3 regions of the Streptomyces sp. NPDC003023 genome follow, and region 3 is predicted to be linked to each of the others. Evidence: riboswitches for the same ligand, from Rfam matches in the RefSeq annotation. Region 3 holds a riboswitch; each other region holds the start of a gene.

What was found. Region 3 has a riboswitch for cyclic di-AMP ahead of ACFYV1_RS29975 (C40 family peptidase). Riboswitches for the same ligand answer to the same signal wherever they lie in the genome.
Region 1: it holds a riboswitch for cyclic di-AMP, as region 3 does, so the genes downstream of both, ACFYV1_RS33175 (M23 family metallopeptidase) here and ACFYV1_RS29975 (C40 family peptidase) in region 3, are expected to answer to the same signal.
Region 2: it holds a riboswitch for cyclic di-AMP, as region 3 does, so the genes downstream of both, ACFYV1_RS05995 (peptidoglycan DD-metalloendopeptidase family protein) here and ACFYV1_RS29975 (C40 family peptidase) in region 3, are expected to answer to the same signal.

The regions. Positions count from the first base shown of each region.
Region 1 covers NZ_JBIAPL010000017.1:34,628-42,572, reverse strand. Annotated here, with positions in the region: gene lhgO (L-2-hydroxyglutarate oxidase) at 1-281, shown strand, start outside; gene trmB (tRNA (guanosine(46)-N7)-methyltransferase TrmB) at 429-1,208, shown strand; gene ACFYV1_RS33180 (PrsW family intramembrane metalloprotease) at 1,427-2,734, shown strand; gene ACFYV1_RS33175 (M23 family metallopeptidase) at 2,948-3,991, opposite strand; cyclic di-AMP (ydaO/yuaA leader) riboswitch at 4,003-4,157, opposite strand; gene ACFYV1_RS33170 (PP2C family protein-serine/threonine phosphatase) at 4,421-5,581, opposite strand; tRNA gene ACFYV1_RS33165 (tRNA-Met) at 5,777-5,850, opposite strand; gene ACFYV1_RS33160 (class I SAM-dependent DNA methyltransferase) at 6,140-6,781, shown strand; gene ACFYV1_RS33155 (PaaI family thioesterase) at 6,809-7,327, opposite strand; gene ACFYV1_RS33150 (PLP-dependent aminotransferase family protein) at 7,353-7,945, opposite strand, start outside.
Region 2 covers NZ_JBIAPL010000001.1:1,408,899-1,416,843, forward strand. Annotated here, with positions in the region: gene ACFYV1_RS05990 (tyrosine-protein phosphatase) at 21-833, opposite strand; cyclic di-AMP (ydaO/yuaA leader) riboswitch at 1,423-1,579, shown strand; gene ACFYV1_RS05995 (peptidoglycan DD-metalloendopeptidase family protein) at 1,584-2,522, shown strand; gene ACFYV1_RS06000 (SGNH/GDSL hydrolase family protein) at 2,696-3,487, shown strand; gene ACFYV1_RS06005 (STM4011 family radical SAM protein) at 3,448-4,377, opposite strand; gene ACFYV1_RS06010 (STM4012 family radical SAM protein) at 4,386-5,780, opposite strand; gene ACFYV1_RS06015 (STM4013/SEN3800 family hydrolase) at 5,777-6,583, opposite strand; gene ACFYV1_RS06020 (STM4014 family protein) at 6,627-7,772, opposite strand; gene ACFYV1_RS06025 (STM4015 family protein) at 7,769-7,945, opposite strand, start outside.
Region 3 covers NZ_JBIAPL010000012.1:94,516-102,334, forward strand. Annotated here, with positions in the region: gene ACFYV1_RS29965 (ATP-dependent Clp protease proteolytic subunit) at 1-597, shown strand, start outside; gene ACFYV1_RS29970 (hypothetical protein) at 605-913, shown strand; cyclic di-AMP (ydaO/yuaA leader) riboswitch at 1,242-1,414, shown strand; gene ACFYV1_RS29975 (C40 family peptidase) at 1,418-1,894, shown strand; gene ACFYV1_RS29980 (ATP-binding protein) at 2,292-2,723, opposite strand; gene ACFYV1_RS29985 (8-amino-7-oxononanoate synthase) at 2,943-4,088, opposite strand; gene bioB (biotin synthase BioB) at 4,234-5,409, shown strand; gene ACFYV1_RS29995 (adenosylmethionine--8-amino-7-oxononanoate transaminase) at 5,402-6,691, shown strand; gene bioD (dethiobiotin synthase) at 6,847-7,560, shown strand; gene ACFYV1_RS30005 (VOC family protein) at 7,566-7,819, shown strand, end outside.

The DNA.
Region 1 (7,945 bases), on a different contig from region 3:
ACCGCTCGGTCTCCAAGCGCGCCTTCACGGCGGCGGTGCGGCGGCTGCTGCCCGCGGTGACCGAGGACGACCTGCGCCCTGCCCCGGCGGGCGTACGGGCGCAGGCGGTGCTCAGGGACGGGACACTGGCCGACGACTTCCTGATCCGCGAGGCGCCACGGACGGTGCACGTCCTGAACGCGCCCTCCCCGGCGGCGACGGCCTCTCTCCCGATCGGCCGAGAGGTCGCCCGCCGCGCGCTCGTGTCGCTCTCCACGACCCGTCTCCGCCGCACCGGCTGACCTCGGCCCACCGTCACCACCCCGCCTCGGCCGCCCGGCCTCGCCCCCGTTGTTCAGGCCCCGGGCCGGCGCCGCGGACGGGACGGAGCAGCACCGGGTCACGAGCCGGCCCGGAACGGCACGGGTGCGGGTCCTCGTAGAATCGGCATCACTGTGTCTGAGTTCCGAAACCACCACATCATCCGCGCCAAGGGCGAGCCCCGGTTCCCCGGCGGGCCCGCCGCCGACCCCGCCGGTTCGCATCACGAGCGGCGTATCCGCAGCTTCCAGCCGCGCCGCAGCCGGGTCACCGCCGGGCAGGGCGATGCGCTGCAGCGGCTGTGGCCGGTGTGGGGCATGGACATCGACGGGCACCGGGTGCTCGACCTCGGGGAGATGTTCGGCGGGCTGCCGGTGGTCCTGGAGATCGGGTTCGGGATGGGCGAGGCCACCGCGCAGATGGCCGCGGACGACCCCGGGACGGGAATCCTCGCGGTCGACGTCCACACGCCGGGCCAGGGCAACCTCCTGGGTCTCGCGGAGCGGAACGGCCTGTCGAACATCCGGGTGGCGAACGGCGACGCGATCATCCTGCTGCGCGAGATGCTCCCGCCCGGTTCCCTCGACGGCATGCGCGTCTACTTCCCGGACCCCTGGCCGAAGAAGCGGCACCACAAGCGGCGGCTGATCCAGCCGGACTTCCTCACCCTCGCCGCCCAGCGGCTGAGGCCCGGCGCGATCCTGCACTGCGCGACCGACTGGGAGCCGTACGCCGAGCAGATGCTCGAAGTGCTCTCGGCACATCCGGACTTCGAGAACACCGTGGAGGGCGGCGGTTTCGCACCACGTCCCGCCTTCCGCCCGCTGACCCGGTTCGAGGGGCAGGGACTCGACAAGGGCCACAAGGTCCACGACCTGCTGTTCAGCCGGACCCGGCCGCAGGCGTGACGCGAGCGACCGGACGCCGTGAGCCGTCGCCCGGCGTGCCCACGGCATTTCCCGTGCCGTCGCCGGTTGTCAGTGTGCCTGGTTAGGGTCGACGGGTGTCAGACTCGTCCGCGCAGCAGCCACCGGCGCACGGCCCGCATCACCCGTCCGGCCCGCATCACCTGTCCGGCCCGGACGGCCCGGGCGGCCCGGACGGCCCCGGCGTGCCGCCGCATCCGGTGCTTCCCGCACGCGAGCAGCGGCATGTCGACGCGCTCCTCACCGAGGTGCCGGAGCCGACGCGCCGGCGCTACCGGGCCCGGGCCGTCTCGAGGCTGCGGCACAGCAGGGCGGTCCGCGCGGGTGTGGTGATCACCCTGCTCGCCCTGTGCGGCCTGGTGATCCTGGTGCTGGTGCGCGAACAGACCGGCAACCACGGGTTCCTGGTCGGCCTCGCTCTCGCCACGCTGCCGGTCCCGTTGCTCCTGGCGGCGTTCCGCTGGCTCGACCGGGTCGAGCCGGGACCCTGGCGGAACCTGCTCTTCGCCTTCGCGTGGGGTGCGTGCGCCGCGGCACTGATCGCGATCATCGCGAACACGTTCGCGACCCGCTGGATAGCCACGGCGACCGCCGACCCGGCATCCGCCGACACACTCGGGGCGACGGTCGTCGCACCGATCGTCGAGGAGAGCGCGAAGGCCGCCGCGATACTGCTCCTTTTCATGTTCCGCAGAAGAGACTTCACCGGAATCGTGGACGGCGTGGTGGTCGCCGGTTTCACCGCGACCGGCTTCGCCTTCACCGAGAACATCCTCTACCTGGGCAGCGCGTTCGACGAGGACCAGACGATCGGCACGTCGGGCTTCGCCTCCGTGACCGCCGCGACCTTCTTCGTGCGCATAGTGATGTCGCCGTTCGCCCATCCGCTCTTCACCGTGCTGACAGGCATCGGTTTCGGCTTGGCGGCGCTCGGCTCGCGCCGCCACCGGCGGCTGCGGCGTACCGGTCTGCCGCTGCTGGGCCTGGCGCTCGCGATGGGCGTGCACGCGCTGTGGAACGGCTCGGCATCGATGCTCGGCCCGTGGGGTTTCTACGCCGTGTACGGGGCGTTCATGGTCCCGGTCTTCGGCCTGCTCACCTGGCTGACGATATGGACCCGGCAGCGCGAGCTGCGCACGATATCCGACCAGTTGCCCGCGTACGCCGCGGCGGGCTGGATGTCCCCGGCGGAACCTCGTGCCCTGTCGTCGATGCGGGCCCGCACGATGGCGCGCGACTTCGCCCGTCGCACGTACGGCCCCGCCGCCGGGCACGCGGTGTCGGAGTACGAGGCGTTCGCGACCTCGCTGGCCTTCCTGCGTCACCGGGCCCGTCGCGGCGCGGCCGAGCCGGACTTCGTGGCGCGGGAGCAGGAGTTGCTGCACCATCTCTGGCAGCGCAGGGAGGTGGCGGGGCCCTCGCTGGACTACGCGGCCCGGATGACCAGCAGGATCCCCGCGCCGGCGCCGTACCGCGACTACGACGGCTGGAACCCGTACCGCCGCTGAGCGCCGCACGACCTGACCGGCCTGCCGACCGCACGACCCGACCGGCTGCCGACCGCACGACCCGACCGGACGGCCCGACCGGACGGCCTGCCGACCCGACCGGTGGCGGACAGTCCGACAGCCCCGACGCGGGGGGTGGGCGTCGTGGCTGCCGGAGACAACGGGACCGCCCGGCACGGGGAAGAGTGCTGCTTCCCCCGTACCGGGCAGGGATCAGACGGTGAGGCCCTTGCCGCGCAGCCACGCCATCGGGTCGATGCCGGATCCGCCCGGCGTGTGCACCTCGAGGTGCAGGTGCGGCCCGGTGACGTTGCCGGTGGCGCCGACGCGCCCGATCGTCTCGCCGGTGGTCACGGTCTGGCCGGCACTCGCCGTCATCGACGACAGGTGGGCGTACAGGACCTCGGTGCCGTCGTCGAGCTCGAGGACGATCCGGTAGCCGTAGGAGCCGGACCAGCCGGCCGACTTGACCGTGCCGCCGTGCACGGCCTTGACCGGGGTTCCCGTCGGCGCGGCGAAGTCCAGGCCGGTGTGCTGGCCGGAGGACCACATCGAGCCGGACTCTCCGTACGTGGAGGTGATCGTGTACGAGGAGGTGGGCAGGGCGAAGCTCTTCGCGAGCTCGGCGAGACGCTCGGCCTCCGCCTTGGCCCGCGCGGCCTCCTCCGCCTTCCGCTTCTCCTCCGCGGCCTTGGCCTCCGCCGCGCTCTGCTGCTTCTCCGCTGCGGACGCGGCCTGTTCCGCGGCGAGCTTCTCCGCGGCTGCCCTGGCCTCCGCGTCCGCCTCGGCCTGCTGCTGCTCCGCCTGCTGAAGGATGCGCGCGCGAAGCGCCTCGCCCGCGCCGACAGCCCCGGCGGATTCGTCGCCACCGTCGGCGACGGTGGTCGCGGCCGTGAGCGGCGCGGTGTTCGCGAGCTCTGCCGCGTCGGAGTCGTCCGCGAGCAGAGAGCCGACGCCGGGAAGGGACTTGGCGTCGGGAAGACTGTCCGTGATCGCGTCGGGAAGGGAGATGGAGACGGCCGGCTTGTCCTGCGCGGTGGCTATGCCGCCCGCGCCGACAGCGGCGATCACGCCGACGCCGAGCACTGTGGAGCTGCGGGCGAGTCCGCCGCGCTGCTTGATGACACGGTGCCGACCGCGCACCGGGCGGATGGATTCCTCGGTGGGATTCCATTCCTCCAGGGTCCGCTCGGGGGCGTCGGCGCCGAAGCGTTCGGACGCGAAGCGGACCTCGGGGGCAGGCATGTTGGACGCCACGAAGGCGTTCTCCTTTCCTTCCTTCTCGCCTACCGGGTTAGCTGACGGGTTCGGAGCAGGAAGGTCTCCTACGGGCGCCTCGACCGCGAACTGCGCGGCAGAGGTGACCGATTCACCCCAATTGGTGGTTCCCCGGTTCCCTTGCGGGATTCGGCGCGTGCGCGCGGCGCCGCCTCTTACGACGACTTGGACGACCGCGCTGCGTTATCGAACGTTAATAGAAGGCGGTGCCCGATTCCAAGCTCTTCCGATTGATCATTAACGATTCCGGGCGGGACTTAACCGGACAGACGCGGGCGGAACCGGGCGACTTGATCAAACGTCAGCGGGCATCGAGTTTCTGATGTTGTGTCAGTTGTTATGCGCAGGGGTGCCCTCCGACTACGGAACGTGCACACCGTCCCGCGCCACTCGAGCACTGGAACCGATTCAGCCGCCGGCCCCCGGCTCCGGAGGGACCACCGGCACCGTCGTGCGCCGTTCCGGCTGCCCCTTCGCGGGGCGGCCGACCGCCAGCAGCGCCATGTCGTCGTTCGATCCGCCGCCGGTGTACCGGCGTACGTCGTCGACCAGTGCGTCCAGCAGGTCCCCCGGCCCGGGGAAGAGACGACCGCCCAGCCGTGCGACGGGGTCGTAGAAGTCCCCGTGGTCGTCCCGCGCCTCCGTGACCCCGTCCGTGAAGAGCAGCAGCGTCGCCCCGTCGGGCAGCGGGTACTCCTGGGCGCGGTCCGGCCATCCCGCCAACTCGCCCATCCCGAGCGGCAGTGCGGCCTGGGAGGGCTCCAGCACGTCCAGGCTCCCGTCGGCGTGCAGCACCAGCGGCTCGGGGTGGCCGCGGTTCACCAGCCGCACCAGAGGAGTGCCACGGGGAATCTCACCCAGCACGGCGGTGGTGAACCCCTCGACGGCGTCGAGGCCCTCCCGCCGCGTGCCCTCCCGTCCGAGTGCGCGCTCCAGCCGCTGGGCCACGCCCTCGAGCGAACGCTCCTGCTCCGCGGCCTCACGGAACGCGCCGATCAGCACGGCGACGGTCCCCACCGCGTCCAGCCCCTTGCCCCGTACGTCGCCGACGATGAGACGCACACCGTAGGGCGTGTCCTGCACCGCGAACAGGTCTCCGCCGATGAACGCGCCCGCCTGTGCCGCCTCGTAACGGGCGGCGATGTGCAGGCCGCCGATCCGGTCGACCGGCGTGGGCAGCACGGCACGCTGGGCGGTCTCCGCGATCACCCGGGCGGAGGCGAGCCGTTCACCGCTGCGGCGTACGACGTTGTTGATGAGCAGCGCGAGGACCGCGACCGTGATCACGGTGGTCGTCTCCGTCAGAGCCGTGATCTCGGCGAAGCTCCGGTTGATGGCGTGCATACCGGTGACGGCCAGGAGAGCGGCGACACCGGTGAGCAGGGTCGCCACCCAGGAGACGATCGGTGCCGCGAGGAGCGGGGCGGCGGCGAAAAGCGGCACCGCGGTGAAGCGGGTCGGAGTCATGAGGTCGAAGACCACTCCGCCGACGATCATCGCCGGGGGCAGCGCGCACATGTACCAGGGGGCTCGACGGGAGCCGCCCTGGTCTCGCCACTCCTGTCCCAAAGGTGATCTCCTGCCGGGTCCGCTGACGGCTGCGGACAGTACCGCGCCCTCCCCAGGCTGAGCGTCGGCGCGCCGAGCAGCGACTCCCCGTCGTCCAACCGGGCGAACACCGCGAAACCCCGAGGAACCGTGCCGGGAAACGGCACCGGCCCGGTGGGCGATCATTCGGATCGCCCACCGGGCCGGTGTCATCAGTAGCGGGGACAGGATTTGAACCTGCGACCTCTGGGTTATGAGCCCAGCGAGCTACCGAGCTGCTCCACCCCGCGTCGGTGAACACAACCTTACGCCATCCGGAGCAAGATCCACTCCACATTTCCGTCCCGCCCCGCCGGCCGGTCGCATCGGCCTGGTTCCGTCCGTCGGATCCGGCGCCTCTCCCGGCAGTGCCGGGCTCGGCCTCACCGTCCTCGGCAGGTGAACGCGAACTCCCCCGACTGCTCCTGCCCCAGCGGTTCAGGAAGGGCACCGGTACGCGCAATGATGGGGGCCACTTCAGGTGAGCTACGGAAGGACACTTTCGTGATCAACGGGGCCGACGGGGCCGACTACGAGGACATGCGCCCCGATCGAAGGGAACAGGCGGAGGCGTTCGACGCCATCGGCGACCGCTACGACGAGGCCTTCCCCCACAAGGAAGGACAGGTCTTTGCCGGTGAGTGGCTGGCCGGGACGCTGCCTGCCGGATCACGGGTGCTGGACCTCGGCTGCGGAACAGGCGTTCCGACCGCGCGCCAGATGACGGATGCCGGATTCCAGGTCGTGGGCGTCGACCTGTCGGGCGGCATGGTGAAACTCGCCCGGGAGAACGTCCCCGAGGCGACCTTCCACCAGCTGGACGTCTCGGACCTCGCCCCCGGCGGCCCGGTGGACCTGGGCCGCTTCGACGCGGTCGCGGCCTTCTTCTCCCTGCTCATGCTTCCCCGCGCCGAGATCCCCCAGGCGCTGCGGACGGTCCACCATCTGCTGGAACCCGGTGGCCTGTTCATCCTCTCGATGGTCGAGGCGGACGTCGACAACCGCCCGATCCCCTTCCTCGGCAACACGATCCGGGTGTCCGGTTACCTCCGCGAGGAGCTGCGCAGGCTTGTCGCGGAGCACTTCGAGATCGTCAAGGAGTCGTCCTACATATACGCCCCGGCGATCAGCGACGTGCCGCCCGAGGAGCAGGTCTTCCTCAACTGCAGACGACGCGACTGAAAGGCGGCCGGGGGTGCGCCCAGGACATCAGGATCCGCCCCCGGCCGGAGGGTCTCCCGCCGGGCTTCCGTCCGGCATGCTCCCCCTCCGCGGGTCTGCCCTGCGCGCCACGGGGGGCACGGAGTAGGTGACCGTCGCGGTTGCGGCCAGAGTGCCGGCGCCGTCGCGGAGTTCGGTGAGTACGACACAGAGGCGGCTGCCGAACTTGGCCATCTCCGCGTGGGTGCGCAACGGGCCGGGGCGGGGGCGGCTGAGGTAGCTGATCTGGATGGAGCTGGTCAGTGCCATGAGGGTGGGGCGGCCCAGACGGGCGTTGACGAGGAGGAAGGCGGCCAGGTCCACGAGAGCGGCCTGCTCGGGGCCGGAGACACTGCCGCCGGGGCGGGTGCGCAGGCGGGCGCCGTCGGCCTCCATGGTGAGGTGCGTTCCGGTGGCCTCGGTGACGTGACAGGCGGCGTAGTCCTGGAAGTCCCGCGCGATCATCTCGTTGAGCGCGGCGGGGGTCATCGGGGCGTCGTCGACGAGGACGGCCGACTCGGTGGGCATGGAAATCCCTTCTGGGACGCGTGGCTTACGCGAACGCCTTGGCCAGACGGCGCAGGCCCTCGGTGATCTCCTCCGGGGAGTGCGTGGTGAAGGAGAGACGCAGGGCGGCCGGGTCGGGGGTGCCGGCGAAGAAGGGGGCACCGGGGACGTACGCGACCTCGTGGCCGATGGCGACATGGAGGAGCTCGGTGGCGTCGTGGCCCTCGGGCAGACCGGCCCAGACGAACATGCCTCCGCCGGGACGGTTCCAGCGGCTGCCGGAGGGCAGGGCGGCGGGCAGGCCGTCGAGGAGCGCGTCGCGGCGTTCCCGGTAGGCGTCGCGGATGGTCCGGACGTGCGCGTCCAGGTCGCTGTCGCGCAGGTACCGGGCGGCCACGGCCTGGTCGACGGTGGAGGTGTGGAGGTCGGCGGCCTGCTTGGCGATGACGCAGGACCGGCGGATGGCCGCGGGGGCTCGGAGGAAGCCGAGGCGCAGGCCCGGAGCCATGATCTTGGAGAAGGAGCCGAGCAGGACGGTGCGGTCGGACGCGGCCGGGAACGTGGCGATCCAGGGGACCTGCTCACCGTCGTAGCGCAGTTCGCCGTAGGGATCGTCCTCGACGATCCAGAAGCCGTGCC
Region 2 (7,945 bases), on a different contig from region 3:
CTCGCGGTCGCCCCTCCGGCTCAGCCCTCCCCGAGAAGCCGCTCCCGCAGGCGCTCGCGCGTCTCGGGGGCCAGCTTCAGGCCCTCGGAGAGGTAACGCTCCTCGCTGCCCCAGTTCTCCTCGATCGCGTCGAAGGCGGCGGCCAGGTATTCGGCCCGGGCGTCGAAGAGCGGGTCGAGCAGCTCCATCACCTCGGCCGACATGGCGTCCGGGGAGTTCGTGCCGCGCTGGATCTTGTATCGCCGGTGCGGGTCGTTGGACTTGAGGTAGTCCGCCTCGATGGCGTCCCGCTCCACGCCGACGGCGAGCAGGGACACGGCGACGGACAGGCCCGCGCGGTCCTTGCCCGCGGCGCAGTGCATCAGGGCGGGGACGCTGTCCTCGGCCAGTGAGTGCAGCACCCGGCTGTGCTCCGCCGTCCGCTCCTTGATGATCATCCGGTACGAGGCGATCATCCGTCCTGCGCCCTTGCCGTCCGCGAGGATCGACTTGAGCTCGTCAAGATCGCCGTCGCGGACCATCTTCCAGAACTCCGCTCCGTCGGCCGGGTCGGTCAGGGGCAGGTTGACGTTGCGCACACCCGGCAACTCGATGTCGGGCCCCTCCAGCCGCTGGTCGGCGGCGTTGCGGAAGTCGAAGATCGTGTGCAGGTTCAGCGTCGACAGGAACGCGGCGTCCGAGGCGGTCGCGTGCGCCAGGTGACCGCTGCGGAACAGCCTGCCGGTCCGCACCCGCCGCCCGTCCACGGTCGGCAGCCCTCCGACGTCCCGGAAGTTGCGGACCCCGGTCAGTTCGGGCTCTGTGGAGGATGTCTGCGGCAGCTGCTGCGTCACGGGGACTCCTTCGAAGGGCAGCCGTCGGCGCCGTTCGCCGACGATGGCGCGGCCTCGACCATACGACACGCGTTCACCGGGCGATCATTTCGGCCTTCTCGCAAGGGGGTTGGCGAGTGCTGGAGACCTTGGGGGAGGGGCGAGGCCATGGCGGCCACGCCGGCCGCTCCGCGGGTGATCGGGCAGGTGCTGCGACCGAGGCGGGCGTCCCCCGCCGCGGGAGGAGGTGATCCGCTCGTGCCCGATTCCATCTGAATTCACCCCTGCGGAGGCACTGCGGCCTTAGATGGCTAAAAGAGCGTTCTGTCCGAATTGGATGGTTGGGCGTAACGTGCCCCGTAAGCAGGGGAGATGGGTTCCGGTGGGTGAGCAGCGTCATATCCGTGACGTTCCGTGGCTGAGGTCGTCGGGTGAATTCCGTCGCGGGTATGGAAGTTGACGGCCCGTTGCCCACGGAGGGTGACCGGAAGGCCTCCGGTGGCATGGCACTCCTCGTTGATCGTCGAAATTCACGGCTTGTCCGTGACTGTCCGACTCGCCTACGGTCACGCTCAATCCGGACGGACCGCCTAATCCTGCCGCCGACCGGAATTCGAACCCACCCACGTGTGGCAGGAGCGGGGGACCCAGGTAGTACGCCGTTACCGGAAATTTCGGACGGCTTGGGGTTAAGTCGTGCAATTCGCGCGACCGGGCATCTCCAGCCCGAACCCGACAGCTCACCTCGTAGGCGCCGGAGAGGAATGCGCCATGCCCGCAAAGGGTAAGCACCGCCGTCCCAAGTCCAACCCGATCACCCGCGGCTTCGTCGTCGCCGGTACGGGTGGCGCCGCCATCGCGCTCCCGCTGTTCGGCGCCACCGCCGCCAACGCCGCCCCTGCGGCGGCTCCGGCCGCCGCGCCGGAGAAGGCCGCGGCCGCCGCCACCGCCTCGGCCCCGGCCGCCGCCCAGGGTGCCGCCGCCCAGGGCGCCGAGAAGGCCCCGAAGACGTACACGGTCGTCGCCGGCGACTACCTGTCGAAGATCGCCGACGAGCAGGACGTCCGCGGCGGCTGGAAGCAGCTCTTCAACGACAACCGCCGCGCCATCGGCGCCGACCCGTCGCTGATCCACCCGGGCCTGGAGCTGACGATCGGCGCCAAGTCCAAGGCCAAGAACGACCCGGAGCCCCGCTCCGAGTCCAAGGCCCGCCCCTCGCGTGACGACTCGCGGTCCACCGCGCCCCAGGCGGAGGCCCCGGCGAAGAAGGCTCCCGCCAAGGAGACCTCGACCCCGGCTTCCGGCTCCGGCTTCTCCGCTCCGGTCGACGCCGGCGTGACCACCGCGTACCGCGCGTCCGGTGCCATGTGGTCCAGTGGCTACCACACCGGTGTCGACTTCGCCGCCCCCTCCGGCAGCTCCGTGAAGGCCGTGGCCACCGGCACCGTCGTCTCCGCGGGCTGGGGCGGCGCCTACGGCAACGAGGTCGTCATCCAGCACACGGACGGCACCTACTCCCAGTACGCCCACCTCTCCTCGCTGGGCGTCTCCAGCGGCCAGTCCGTGACCGGCGGCCAGCAGATCGGCCTGTCGGGTTCCACCGGCAACTCCTCCGGCCCGCACCTGCACTTCGAGGTCCGCACCGGCCCCTCGTACGGCTCGGACATCGACCCGCTCGCCTACCTCCGCGAGCACGGCGTCTCCCTCTGACCGTCCGGCGACGGCCTCCGGGACCTGCCGGTGAGCCCCTGCTCCGCACAGCGCGGAGCGGGGGCTTCCGCGTATTCCGGATCGGGCGGAACCTGACGGTGGTAAAGATCACCCCGCGTCAACCCCTCCTTACGGTCGCGTAGGTCACATCCGTGCAGGAAGGATGCTCTCCCGTGGCAGACGATTCGAGAACAGAGAACAGCGGCGTATTCGGGTCGTACGCGGCGATCGGTGACAGCTTCACCGAGGGCGTGGGGGACCCGGGGCCCGACGGGGGATTCGTCGGCTGGGCGGACCGCTTCGCGGTCCTGCTCGCCGACCGCGTTCCGGAGCACTCCCTCAGGTACGCCAACCTCGCCGTACGCGGCCGTCTCCTCGACCAGATCGTCGAGGAGCAGGTGCCGAGGGCCCGTGAGCTCGCGCCCGACCTCGTGACCTTCTGTGCCGGCGGCAACGACATCATCAGGCCCGGATCCGACCCCGACGACGTGGCGGAGCGCTTCGAACGGGCCGTCGCCGACCTCACGGGCTCGGTCGGCACCGTCATGGTGACCACCGGCTTCGACACCCGGAACGTGCCGGTCCTGCGCCACCTGCGTGGCAAGATCGCCACGTACACCGCGCATGTGCGGGCCGTCGCCGACCGCTACGACTGCCCCGTGCTCGACCTGTGGTCGCTCAAGTCCGTCCAGGACCGGCGCGCTTGGGACGCCGACCGGCTGCACCTGTCACCGGAGGGGCACACCCGCGTCGCGCTGCGCGCCGCGCAGGTGCTCGGGCTCGAAGTGCCCGCCGACCCGGACCAGCCGTGGCCGCCGCTGCCCCCGCGCGGTGCGTTCGAGGTGCGCCGGGACGACGTCCAGTGGGCGCGCGAGTACCTGGTGCCGTGGATCGGGCGACGGCTGCGCGGCGAGAGCTCCGGCGATCACGTCGAGGCCAAACGCCCGGATCTGCTGCCGCTCTGAGGGCCCGTGCCCGCGGAGCGCGGAAGGTCCGGCGCTGCCGCCCGCCCCGCCGGTGACGGGATGCGCTCCAGGACGCCGCCCGCGAAGACGTCGTAGAGCGGCAGCGTCTCCAGATGGACGTAGCCGATGTGGCAGTCGCAGACGGCGAGCGGGCAGGGGCGGGGTCGCAGCGCCGCCCGGTACGAGCCGTCGTAGAGGTTGCCCAGCTCGGCGCGGACGAAGTGGCAGCGGCGCACCGTGCCCTCGCCGTCCACCGAGATCACCGACTCACCGGTGCGGCACGGCAGCCCGGCGGAGCGGTGCGGATGGCGGCTGTAGGGGAACAGGGGGTCCAGTGCGGTCCATGCGTCCGCCTCCGCGTCGGACAGCTCGTGTCCCTCCGGTGCGTTCACCCACAGGTACACATGGTCGGGCAGATCGGCCCGCAGCCTGCGTGCCTCCGCCAGATGTCCCGGGAAGCCGACGATGCCCACACTGAACCGCACCTCGCGCCGGATCAGATCCCGGCACTTGGTGATTAAGCGGTCACAAGGTGTCTGTCCGGGGTGATAAGTGCACCACAGGGCGAGCTTGCTCGGATTCGCCTCGGCCAGCCAGTCGGTTCGGCAGCTCAGGTTCGTCTGGATCGCGACCCGTCGGATGTGCGGCAGGTGCGACAGTTCCGTCATCGCGCGCCGGTACCAGGAGCGGACCAGACCCTCGCCCCACGGGGTGAAGAGTACGGACAGGCCGTCGTCGGTCCGCGTCGCGGCCCAGCGCGTGAAACGCTCCAGGGCGGCACGGTCGGCACGCAGCTGCTCACCGCTGTCGCGGCGCTTCGCGAACGGGCAGTAGGGGCAGTCGTAGTCGCACGACGCCAGCGGCCCCCGGTACAGCACCGTCAGATCCATGGTCCCGCTCACTTCGGCTCGTACGCGGCCATCGCGGCCCGCACCACGGGGGAGAACAGTTCGGGGCCGAGGGCGTCCGAGTGGGCGAGGCCCAGCGGTGACAGCCTCAGCCGGTCCGGTCCCGCGGCCGCGTCGAGCCACCCGAGGGCGGCGAACCGCTCGAGCTCGGCAGGGAAGTGGGCGGCCGGGGCAGACCCGAACCGCTCGCGGTAGCCGGCCACCTCCATCCCCTCCGCCTGGAGCAGCGACTGGAGCAGATGACGGCGGCGTGCCTCGTCCTCGTCGATCCGCCGGCCCACCTCGGCGCGGGAGAAGTCCTCTGCCGTGGTGAAGTCGTCGATGATGCGGCGTATGCGGCTCATGCCGACGGCGTAGTCGAAGGAGTAGTGGAGGCCCGACGTGTAGGAACGGGCACCGCACCCGAGCCCGATCATGCCGTCCGTCTGGCATGCGTGGTCGGCGGAGGCGGAGGCGGAGGCGGAGTCGGAGCGGGCGGCACCGGCACCGGAAGGGGCACGGCGGAACATCCGCATCGACACCTGCTCGTAACCCCGGCCGAGGAGATGGTCGCGACCCGCACCGTACAGACGCAGCCGCTGCTCGTCCCACTCGGCGTCGGCCGCCGCTCCCAGCCGGCCGAGACCGGTCAGCGGCCGCACGTACAGCGGGTACAGATACAGCTCCTCCGGCTCCCAGCTCAGAGCGGCATCGAGCGAGGAGAGCCAGGTCCGCTCGGTCTGGCCGTCGATGCCGTAGATCAGGTCGATGTTGAGGACGGGGATCCGGGCGTCCCGGATCCGGCCGAGGGCGCTCTCCACGTCGGCGCGGCGCTGGGGGCGGACCGCCGCTCTCGCCTCCGCGTCTACGAAGCTCTGCACGCCGATGCTGATCCGGGTCGTACCCCGCTCCGCGAGGACCGCCAGCCGGTCGGCGGTCGCCGTCGAGGGGGACGTCTCGACGGACAGCGGCACCGACCGCAGGTCCGCGCCCATCCTCTTCTCCGCGATGTCGCACAGGCGCTCCAGCTCACCGGCCGTCAGAAAGGTCGGCGTACCGCCGCCGAACGCCGCCGCCGCGAAGCGGACCGGGGCGTCGTCCCCGAGAGCCTCGCGCACGGCGACGGCCTGGCGGTCGAGCGCGTCCAGGTAACGTCCGGTCAGTTCGCCGGGTGCGCCGATCCTCGTGAAGAGGTTGCAGAAGCCGCAGCGGACCTCGCAGAACGGTATGTGCGCGTACAGCGAGAGCGCGTCCTTGGGCTCCGCTGCCCACAGGTCGCGGAGCGCCGGCCGCCCCTCGTCCAGGGGGCGGTACGCGGTCTTGTGCGGATAGGCGTAGACATAGCTCTGATAGGGGCGTGGCGCGGGGGCGATCGGTGCGGGACCGATCGGTGCGGGAGTGTTCATTCGGCGGCCTCGAGGAAGAAATGGGCATAGGGGACCGTCCAGACCGCTTCGTGGCCGAGGCGGTGGCCGGTGTAACCACCGTCGCCGTACGCCGTGCCGTGGTCGGAGCAGACGATCGCGAAACATCGGCGGCGACTGCTCGCGGCCGCGAACAGACGGCCGATGTGGCGGTCCACGTACTCGAGGGCCGCGGCGTGCGTGGCCCGGGAGTCACCGGCGTCGCTGGTCGCTCCCGGCAGATGGAACCAGTTGGGCTGGTGCAGCGAGGGCACATTGACGAACAGGAACAGCCTGCGCTCGGGCGGCAGCGAAGCCACGACCTGCTCCGCACGCTCCACCTGCGCCTCGAACGACGTGGGCGACGCGACCCCGAACTCCCGCTCCCAGTGGCTCTCCTGGAACAGGCCCGGCAGCACGGAACCCAGCGGCCCCCGCTTGTTGAAGAACCCGACACCACCGATGCACACCGTGCGGTAGCCGGCCCCCGCGAGAGCGGACACCAGGTCCGGTGTGTCGAAGACGAAGGTGCGGCCGGCCGTGGTCTCGCTGCCCTCGAACCGGGCGGCGAACAGCCTCGGATGGGGACCCGGCGTGGCCGGTGTCGGCAGGAAACCCGCGAACATCGCCTGATGGGAGGCGTACGTGAAACTGCCGGGTGCGTGCCTCTTCTCCCAGACGCCGCCGGGCAGATGACGGGCCAGATGCGGGATCCGGCCCGCCGCCGCCAGCTCGGCGGCGACGTCGAAACGCAGGGTGTCGAGCGTGACCAGCAGCAGATCGTCCCGCCCCACCACCTCGTTCATGTCGGGTCGCGGCGCGGCGGGCGGGCCGGTCGCGGCGTCGGGGTCATGTGCTTGCACGGTCGTGGTTCCTCGTCATGCGTAGTACGGCGGCGACCTGCGCCGCGTAGGTGTCCAGGCCCTCTGTGCCGCTTCCGGGCAGGCCGGTCAGCCGCGGCAGCAGATCGCCGAAGGCGTTGACCTCGCCGACGGCGAAACGCCGCCAGCCCCGCGTGGGCAGCAGATCGACGCCCACGCGGGAGGCCCCGCCGAAGCAGGCCGCCGCGCGTTCGCAGAGGGCCATGGTCTGTGCCCAGCTCCCGCCCGCCGCCTCCGTCGCCGCCCGGGCGGCCGCGAGATCGCCCCGCCCGCCGCCCAGATGGAGATTGGTCATGGGGGAGCGGCTGGTGCGCACCACGGCGTGAGTGGCACGGCCGGCGACCACCACCACCCGCAGGTCGGCGACCCGGCCCTGCTGGGACGCCTTCGGCAGCCATCGCTCGATGTGCAGGCCGTCCGGCGCCAGGGCGTCGATCAGCTCCGCCACTTCGCGCTCCGAGCTGTAGCGGCGCACCCGCAGGGAGTTGAAGAGGCGTCCGTCCGAGTCCCGCTCCACCGACGTCGTGGCCTGCACACGTCCCCGGCCCGCCGTCTCGAGAGCCAGCACCCCGGACGCGGACGAGCCGTGCGCGAGCTTGACGAACACCCGTCGCAGCCCGGTCGCGGCCTGCAGCGCGCACACGTCCTCCCACCCGCGCACGGGAGGTGAGGCGGCACCGGACGTCGGGGACTCGGGCACCGGCACGGCCGCCGCCGACAGGACGGCATGGCACAGCCGCTTGTCGAACAGCACGGCGAGGGAGGCCGGATCATCGAGCAGACTCGCCCCGTCGGCCGCCGCCAGCGACGCGACCTCCCGAACCGCCGCGGTGAAGCGCGCGTACCAGAGGGCCGTGCCCTCCACACGGGTCGGATCGTCCACCCCGCGCAACGCCCGCTCGACTTCGGCGTCCTCGCCCGGGGAGTCGATCCGCACCCACTCACCGGGCCGGAACCCGGCCCGGCCGCGGAGCACGTCGAGCCAGGGCACCACGCGCGCGGCGGGCAGACCGGCGGCGCGCAGCGCGTCCTGGAAGAACGTCACCCGCCGGCCCGCCGGGACGCCGACGACCGCGAAACGGGGGCCGGGGCGGAGCCGGACGGAGCCGCTCACTCCGCGACAGCCGTATAGCGGTCTTCCCTGCCGCCGGACCCGGTGGGCTCCGACTCCGACACGTCGAGGTCCACTCCGGCCGGCACCAGGGCGTCGGACAGTCGCCGCACCATCGCCTCGCTCATGAAGTGGTGGTGCAGATCGAGCTTCTTCAGGTGGGTGAGCGGCTGCCC
Region 3 (7,819 bases):
GAGCGCACGTTCTCGGGAACGCGCACCGTCGACCCGTACTCGAAGCTGATGGAGGAGCGAATCGTCTTCCTGGGGACCGCGGTCGACGACACCGCGGCGAACGACGTCATCGCGCAGCTGCTGCACCTCGAGTACACGGCCCCCGACCAGGACATCTGCCTCTACATCAACTCCCCCGGCGGATCACTCAGCGCGATGTCCGCCATCTACGACACGATGCAGATCGTCACCTGCGACGTGGCGACGACATGCCTCGGCCAGGCGGTGTCGACCGCCGTCACCCTGCTCGCCGCCGGCGCGCCCGGGAAGCGCATGGCCCTTCCGGGCGCGCGCATCGTCATGCAGCAGCCCGCGTACGAGGAGCCGTTGCGCGGACAACCCTCCGATCTGGAGATCCACGCCGCGGAGTTGCTGCGACTGCGCGAACAACTCGCCGGAATGCTCACGCGCCACACCGGCCGGAGCCCGGAGCGCATCGCGGCCGACCTGGAGCGGGACAAGATCTTCGACGCCCCCGCCGCCAGGGAGTACGGCCTGATCGACCACGTCGTCGCGAGCCGCAAGATGCCGACCACGCCGCCGCACGGGGGCCGGTGAGCACCGGATGCTGCCGCCGGAACTGCCCTCACTGCCCGCGCTGACCCGCGCGGAGGCCGAGTTCGTCGACGCCTACCTCGAAGTCGTCGACCTGCTCGGCCGGATCAACCCGGTCCGCGGCCACCACACCTATGGAGCACTGCGCGCCGCGCAGGCGCTGGTCGGGCGGGCCGCCGCCCTCAAGGACGCCCTGACGCTCATGCACATACGGGGCGAGAACGAGGTGTACACGCACACGCTCACCGAGGCACTGCGCGTCCTGGACGGTGAACGCCGGGCGAAACGCGTGACCATTCCTCCCGGTCAGACGAGCTGACGGTCGTTCCGCGGCTGTCAACCGCCGACGGGGTAGCGGTATTTGTCCCCCGTTCGGTGGAGCTTCCCCGAAGTTGTTGCGTGTCGCAGGACTTGCGCCGCGCAACCACCGATCTGGCCCAATGGGCCGCTTCGTCGCTGGTACGACGATGCTTCCGGGACACGCGGGAAGCGGCCCCACAGCCCTGCCCACCCGAAAGGTCCAGTCGTGATCGGCTTCACAAAAGCCGTTTCAACTCGGAAATCGGACATGGGTGGGTAACGATCCGTGGGACGACAAGCCCCCGCCACCTTGACGGGGCGGTCCGGGCGGACGCTGAGTCCTGCCGCCGCACCGGATGCCTGGTCGACAGAAGTGCACCGGCAGGAGTGGAGGACCCGAGCAGTACGGCGCGTCCGGCGATCTTGGACACGCCTCGGGGTGAAGCCGCTGCGGCGGCCGGGCGTCTTCGCCGGTCCGAACCCGACAGGTCATCCTTCACAGGCGGCTGACGAAGGGTTGCGCATGACTGCGCAGATGCATCTCCCGCTCCTGTTCTCGCGGGCGGGCGCCGTATCGGCACTGACCATCGCCGCCGTCGGCGGCACCGTCCTCGCTCCGGGCAGCACTGCCGAGGCGTACGCGATCAGCAGCTACGCGAGCAAAGCGCTCAAGGTCGCGGCGTCGAAGCAGGGAGCGCCGTACCGGTACGGCGCCACCGGACCGAACCGCTTCGACTGCTCCGGGCTGACGCTCTATTCGTACAAGAAGGCGGGCAAAATACTGCCTCGTACGGCCCAGCAGCAGTACAACCGGACCCGCCATGTCTCCGCCGGCAACAGACAACGTGGCGACCTGGTCTTCTTCCACTCCGGCGGTGCCGTGTACCACGTGGGCATCTACGCCGGTCATGGAAAGATCTGGCACTCGCCCAAGACGGGCGACGTGGTCCGGTTGGCCAAGATCTGGACGCGGAGCGTCAAGTACGGCCGCGTGAGCTGACACACCGCCGCCGCCGCTGAGCTGACGTCCGGTCAGCACGCCGCCGACCGGACGAGCAGAGTCGCGCCGAGCATGGTCAGCGCCTTCCAAAGACGCCTTGGACGGCGCGGGGTGCGCGGCCCGCGCAACCACCGCCCTAGCCGGTCGAGGCCGCCGTCGAGCCCGCTCGCGCCGGTCGCGTCCTGTCGCGCCCCCGGAGTGCGGCGTGCACCGGGCGGTCACCCCGCACCGCGACGAGCTGGCGCGCCGGCCGTCCGGGCCCTGATGCGCGGCATGTTCGGCAGGGGCCGGTGCCGGGCAGGGAAGGCCCTGCCGTGAAGCGACCGCCCGTCCGGTCGGGACATGCGGTGGCCGTCCGCCGTCACGCGACGTTTCCGTCCGCAGTGGCCGCGCGTTGTCAGTTCTGTACCGGAACCGACCAGGGCAGCGCGATCCAGACGGTCTTGCCGCCCTCCGGGGTGGGCGTCACGGAGAGCCGGCCGCCCCGCTCCGCCGTGAGGGTGCGGATGATGACCATGCCCCTGCCGTTGTCCTGGCGCACGGCGGCGGGCAGCCGCCGAGGCCAGCGCGGATGGCTGTCGGTGACTCCGATGCACAGTTGCTCGTCGCGCTCCAGGCGCAGGTCCACCGTGAACGTCGGGGACTGCCCGAAGGTGTGCTGCACCGCGTTGGTGGCCAGTTCGGACACGATCAGCCGCACCGTGTCCACGGCATCGGCACAGGGCTCCAGCCCCCATTCACAGACGGTCTCCGTGACGTATCTCCGTGCGGTGGCAACCGACGCCGGATCACTCGGCAGAGTGATGGACGCTTCTTGGTGGTCTGCCATGGCGGCGCTGTCCCTTTCCCACCGGGCCGGCTCCGACTCGTAGCGGATGAAACGCGGGAACGGCCACGGATTACGCTTCCGCGTCAGACTGCCACTTATCGTGCTTCAGGGTCGGTGATCCACCAGATACGTACATATCTGTCGCTCGATGCGGTGAACTCTGCTACGGACGACCGTATTTACGGCCCCTGGAACGGGGCCCGGAGAGCGCCCGTCGCCTCAACGGGCCGGGGCGGTCGCGATGATCGTGGCGACCGCCGTGTCGATCTGCTGCTCGGTGAGATCCGCCCTGGCGGTGAGCCGGATCCGCGAGATCCCGTCGGGCACCGACGGGGGCCTGAAGCATCCGACGACCAGCCCCGCGTCCCTGCAGTCCGCCGCCCAGCGCAGTGCCGTGTCCGCGGAGGGCGCCTGCACGGAGACGACCGCGGCGTCAGGCCGGGCAGCGGTCAGCCCGGCGTCCGTCAGGCGACGGTGCACAGTCGCGGCCACTTCGCGTGCCCGCCCGGCGAGCCCGGGCTCGCGGCGCAGGATCCGCAGGCTCGCGAGCGCCGCGCCGGCCGCCGCGGGTGCCAGTCCGGTGTCGAAGATGAACGTGCGCGCGGTATTGACCAGGTGCTCGATGACGCGTGCCGGGCCGAGGACCGCGCCGCCCTGACTGCCCAGGGACTTGGACAGCGTCAGTGTGGCGACGGTGCCGCGCGCGCCGGCGAGCCCGGCGGCGTCGAGCGCGCCGCGACCGCCCCTGCCGAGGACCCCGAGTCCGTGCGCGTCGTCGACGACGAGCGCCGCGCCGTACTCGCGGCAGGCCTCGGCGAGACCCGGCAGGGGTGCGGCGTCTCCGTCGACGGAGAAGACCGAGTCGGTGACGGCGACGGCACGGCGGCCGGGATGCGCGTCGAGCGTCTTGCGCACCGCTTCGACATCGCTGTGCGGGACGACGGCCGTCTCGGCCCGCGAGAGCCGGCAGCCGTCGACGATGGAGGCGTGGTTGCCCGCGTCGGAGACGACGAGGGCGTCGCGGCCGCTGAGCGCGGTGACCGCGGCCAGGTTGGCGGCGTAGCCGGAGGACAGCACGAGGGCCGCCTCGAAGCCGCAGAAGTCGGCGAGTTCACTCTCCAGTTCGGCATGGAGTTCGGTGCTGCCCGTGACGAGGCGGGACCCGGTGGCCCCCGCTCCCCAGCGGCGGGCCGCCCGCACGGCGCCCTCGGTGACCTCGGGCCGACGGGTGAGCCCGAGGTAGTCGTTGCTCGCCAGATCGAGGAGATCGCTGTCCGCGGCGCGCGGACGCAGTGTGCGGACCAGGCCGGCGCGCTCCCGGCGGCGCGACTCCTCGTCGATCCAGTCGAATGGATCCTGCGGCATGCTGGTCCGCTCCTTTTGTAGGCAGCGGACAGACCCTAGCTCGATGCGGGCGAGCGTCGGGTGTGGCCATGCACACACCTTGAAACGCCCCTGTTGTGGAGTTCCTCCTTGGCCGAGGCACGTGCCGTACGCAAGGATCTGCGCCATGGACCTCCTGAACACGCTGGTGGAGAAGGGCTTGCGGCGCGAGCTGCCGACCCGCGAAGAAGCGCTCGCCGTGCTGGCGACCTCCGACGACGATGTGCTCGATGTGGTGGCCGCTGCCGGCAAGGTGCGCCGGCAGTGGTTCGGACGGCGGGTGAAGCTCAACTATCTCGTCAACCTGAAGTCCGGCCTGTGTCCGGAGGACTGCTCGTACTGCTCCCAGCGGCTCGGGTCGAAGGCGGAGATCCTCAAGTACACGTGGCTGAAGCCCGAGGAGGCGTCGGAGGCGGCGGCCGCGGGTGTGGCCGGCGGTGCCAAGCGGGTCTGCCTGGTGGCGAGCGGGCGCGGCCCGACGGACCGGGACGTGGACCGCGTCTCGAAGACCATCGAGGCGATCAAGGGCCAGAACGAGGACGTCGAGGTGTGCGCCTGCCTCGGCCTGCTCTCCGACGGTCAGGCCGAGCGTCTGCGCGACGCGGGGGCCGACGCGTACAACCACAACCTGAACACGTCCGAGGGGACGTACGGGGACATCACCACCACCCACACCTACGCGGACCGCGTGGACACGGTCAACAAGGCACACGCCGCCGGACTGTCCGCGTGCTCCGGGCTGATCGCCGGCATGGGCGAGAGCGACGAGGACCTGGTCGACGTCGTCTTCGCGCTGCGCGAGCTCGACCCGGACTCCGTCCCGGTGAACTTCCTGATTCCCTTCGAGGGCACCCCGCTCGCCAAGGAGTGGCACCTCACCCCGCAGCGGTGTCTGCGCATCCTCGCGATGACGCGGTTCGTCTGCCCGGACGTGGAGGTCCGGCTGGCCGGCGGGCGCGAGGTGCATCTGCGCTCGATGCAGCCTCTCGCGCTGCACCTGGCCAACTCGATCTTCCTGGGCGACTACCTCACCAGTGAGGGCCAGGCCGGCAAGGCGGACCTGGAGATGATCGCCGACGCCGGTTTCGAGGTGGAGGGCACCGACACCACGACCCTGCCCGAGCACCGCGGGACGGCCGGCGGCGGCTGCGGTTCGGTGTGCGGCGAAGGCGGCGAAGGCGGTTGCGCGGACGACACGGCGGCCCAGGCCACTGCGGCACCGGCGGTTCCGGCAGCCGCCCGTACCGATCTCGTCGCGGTGCGCCGCCGGGGCGCCGGCACCGATGTGGCGCCGAATGCCTGAGTTCGCCCCCGACGAACTGCGTGCCCTTGACCGGGCACATGTCTGGCACCCGTACGGCCCGATGCCGGGCCGTACGGACCCCCTCGTCGTCGAGTCGGCCGCCGGGGTGCGCCTGCGGCTCGCCGAGGAGGTCCACGGACAGCGCGAGCTGATCGACGGCATGTCGTCGTGGTGGTCCGCGGTGCACGGCTACAACCACCCGGTGCTCAACGCGGCGGTGACCGAGCAGCTGGGGCGGATGAGCCATGTGATGTTCGGCGGACTCACCCACGAGCCGGCCGTCCGGCTGGCCACCCGGCTGGTGGACATCACGCCGGAGCCGCTGCGGCACGTCTTCCTGTGCGACTCGGGCTCGGTGTCCGTCGAAGTCGCGGTGAAGATGTGCCTGCAGTACTGGCGCTCGGTGGGCCGCCCCTCCAAGCAGCGACTGCTGACCTGGCGCGGGGGCTACCACGGCGACACCTGGCAGCCGATGGCGGTGTGCGACCCGGACGGCGGGATGCACCAGCTGTGGCAGGGCGTCCTGCCCCGGCAGATCTTCGCGGAGGCGCCACCGGCCGACTACGAGGAGTCGTACGCGGCCCATCTGCGTGAGCTGATCGCCCGGCACGCGGACGAGCTCGCGGCGGTGATCGTGGAGCCCGTGGTGCAGGGGGCGGGCGGCATGCGCTTCCACTCCCCCGAGTACCTGCGGGTGCTGCGCGAGGCGTGCGACGAGCACGGGGTGCTGCTGGTCCTCGACGAGATCGCGACCGGCTTCGGCCGGACGGGGAAGCTGTTCGCGTCCGGGCACGCCGGGATCGCGCCCGACGTGATGTGCCTGGGCAAGGCCCTGACCGGCGGCTATCTGTCGATGGCGGCGACGCTGTGCACACCGCGGGTGGCGGAGGGGATCTCGCGCGGCGAGGTCCCGGTGCTGGCCCACGGTCCGACGTTCATGGGGAACCCGCTCGCCTCGGCCGTCGCCTGCGCGTCGATCGACCTGCTGCTCGGGCACGACTGGCAGCAGGAGGTCGAGCGTGTCGGGAGGGGACTGCGCGAAGGCCTCGCGGAGGCGGTGGAGCTGCCCGGCGTGAAGGACGTCCGGGTCCTCGGCGGCATCGGCGTCGTCCAGCTCGACCACGAGGTCGACATGGCCGCGGCGACGGAGGCGGCGGTCCGCGAGGGCGTCTGGCTCCGCCCGTTCCGCGACCTGATCTACACGATGCCGCCGTACGTGACGAACGACGAGGACCTGGCCCGGGTGGGCCGCGCGGTCCTCGCGGCCGTCGCGGCGGGGTGACGCGCGGGACGCGCCGCGGGCGCGGCAGGTTGCCGCCGCGCCCGCGGGCGCGGCGGCAGAGTCCCCGGTGAGCAGGGCCGGCGGCGGGTGGAGCCGCGTGGAGCGGGGACCGGGGCGGACGTCCCCGGTGGAGCGAACGAAGGGCGGGCAAGCACATGGCAGTGATCGTCGTCACCGGGACGGGTACCGAGATCGGCAAGACCGTCGTCACCGCGGCCGTCGCCGCGGCGGCTCTCGCGGCGGGCCGGTCCGTCGCGGTGCTGAAGCCCGCGCAGACGGGGGTCCTGCCGGGTGAGGACGGCGACGTCGACGTGGTGGCGCGGCTCGCCGGCGACGTCACACGGGCCGAACTCGCGCGCTTCCCCGACCCGTTGGCACCTGCCACCGCCGCCCGGCGGGCCGGACTGCCTCCGGTGCGGCCGAGGCAGGTGGCCGAGGCCGCGGCCGAACTGGCGGCCCGGCACGATCTGGTGCTGGTCGAAGGCGCGGGAGGCCTCCTCGTACGCCTCGACGACAGCGGTGCCACCCTCGCCGACGTGGCCGTCGAACTGGCCGCGCCGGTGCTCGTCGTCGCCCCGGCCGCCCTCGGCACGCTGAACATGACCGCGCTCACCGCGGAGGCCCTGCGCGCAAGGGACTTGACGCAGCTGGGCGTCGTGGTCGGGAGCTGGCCGGGCGAGCCGGATCTCGCCGCGCGCTGCAATCTGGCGGATCTGCCGGAGGCGGCGGGTGCGCCACTGCTGGGGGTCGTGCCCGAGGGGGCCGGCGCGCTCACGCCCGTCGAGTTCAGGGGGCGCGCCACCGCGTGGCTGGCGCCGGGCCTCGGCGGCCGGTGGGATGCGGAGGCGTTCACCGCGGCCGTAGGCTGACGGCCATGCGCGCCAGGATCGACGAGATCGTCTTCGACTGCCACGACCCGGCCCGGCTGGTGCGTTTCTGGGCCCAGCTTCTCGGCGGCGACCCGGTGGACCGCTCCGACGACTGGTCGTACGTCGATCCACCCCTGTTCGTACGCATCGCCTTCCAGCGCGTACCGGAGGGGAAGACGGTCAAGAACCGGATCCATCTGGATCTGGACGCGGGTGACGTCGACGCGGCGGCACGGGAAGCGGTACGGCTGGGGGCCGA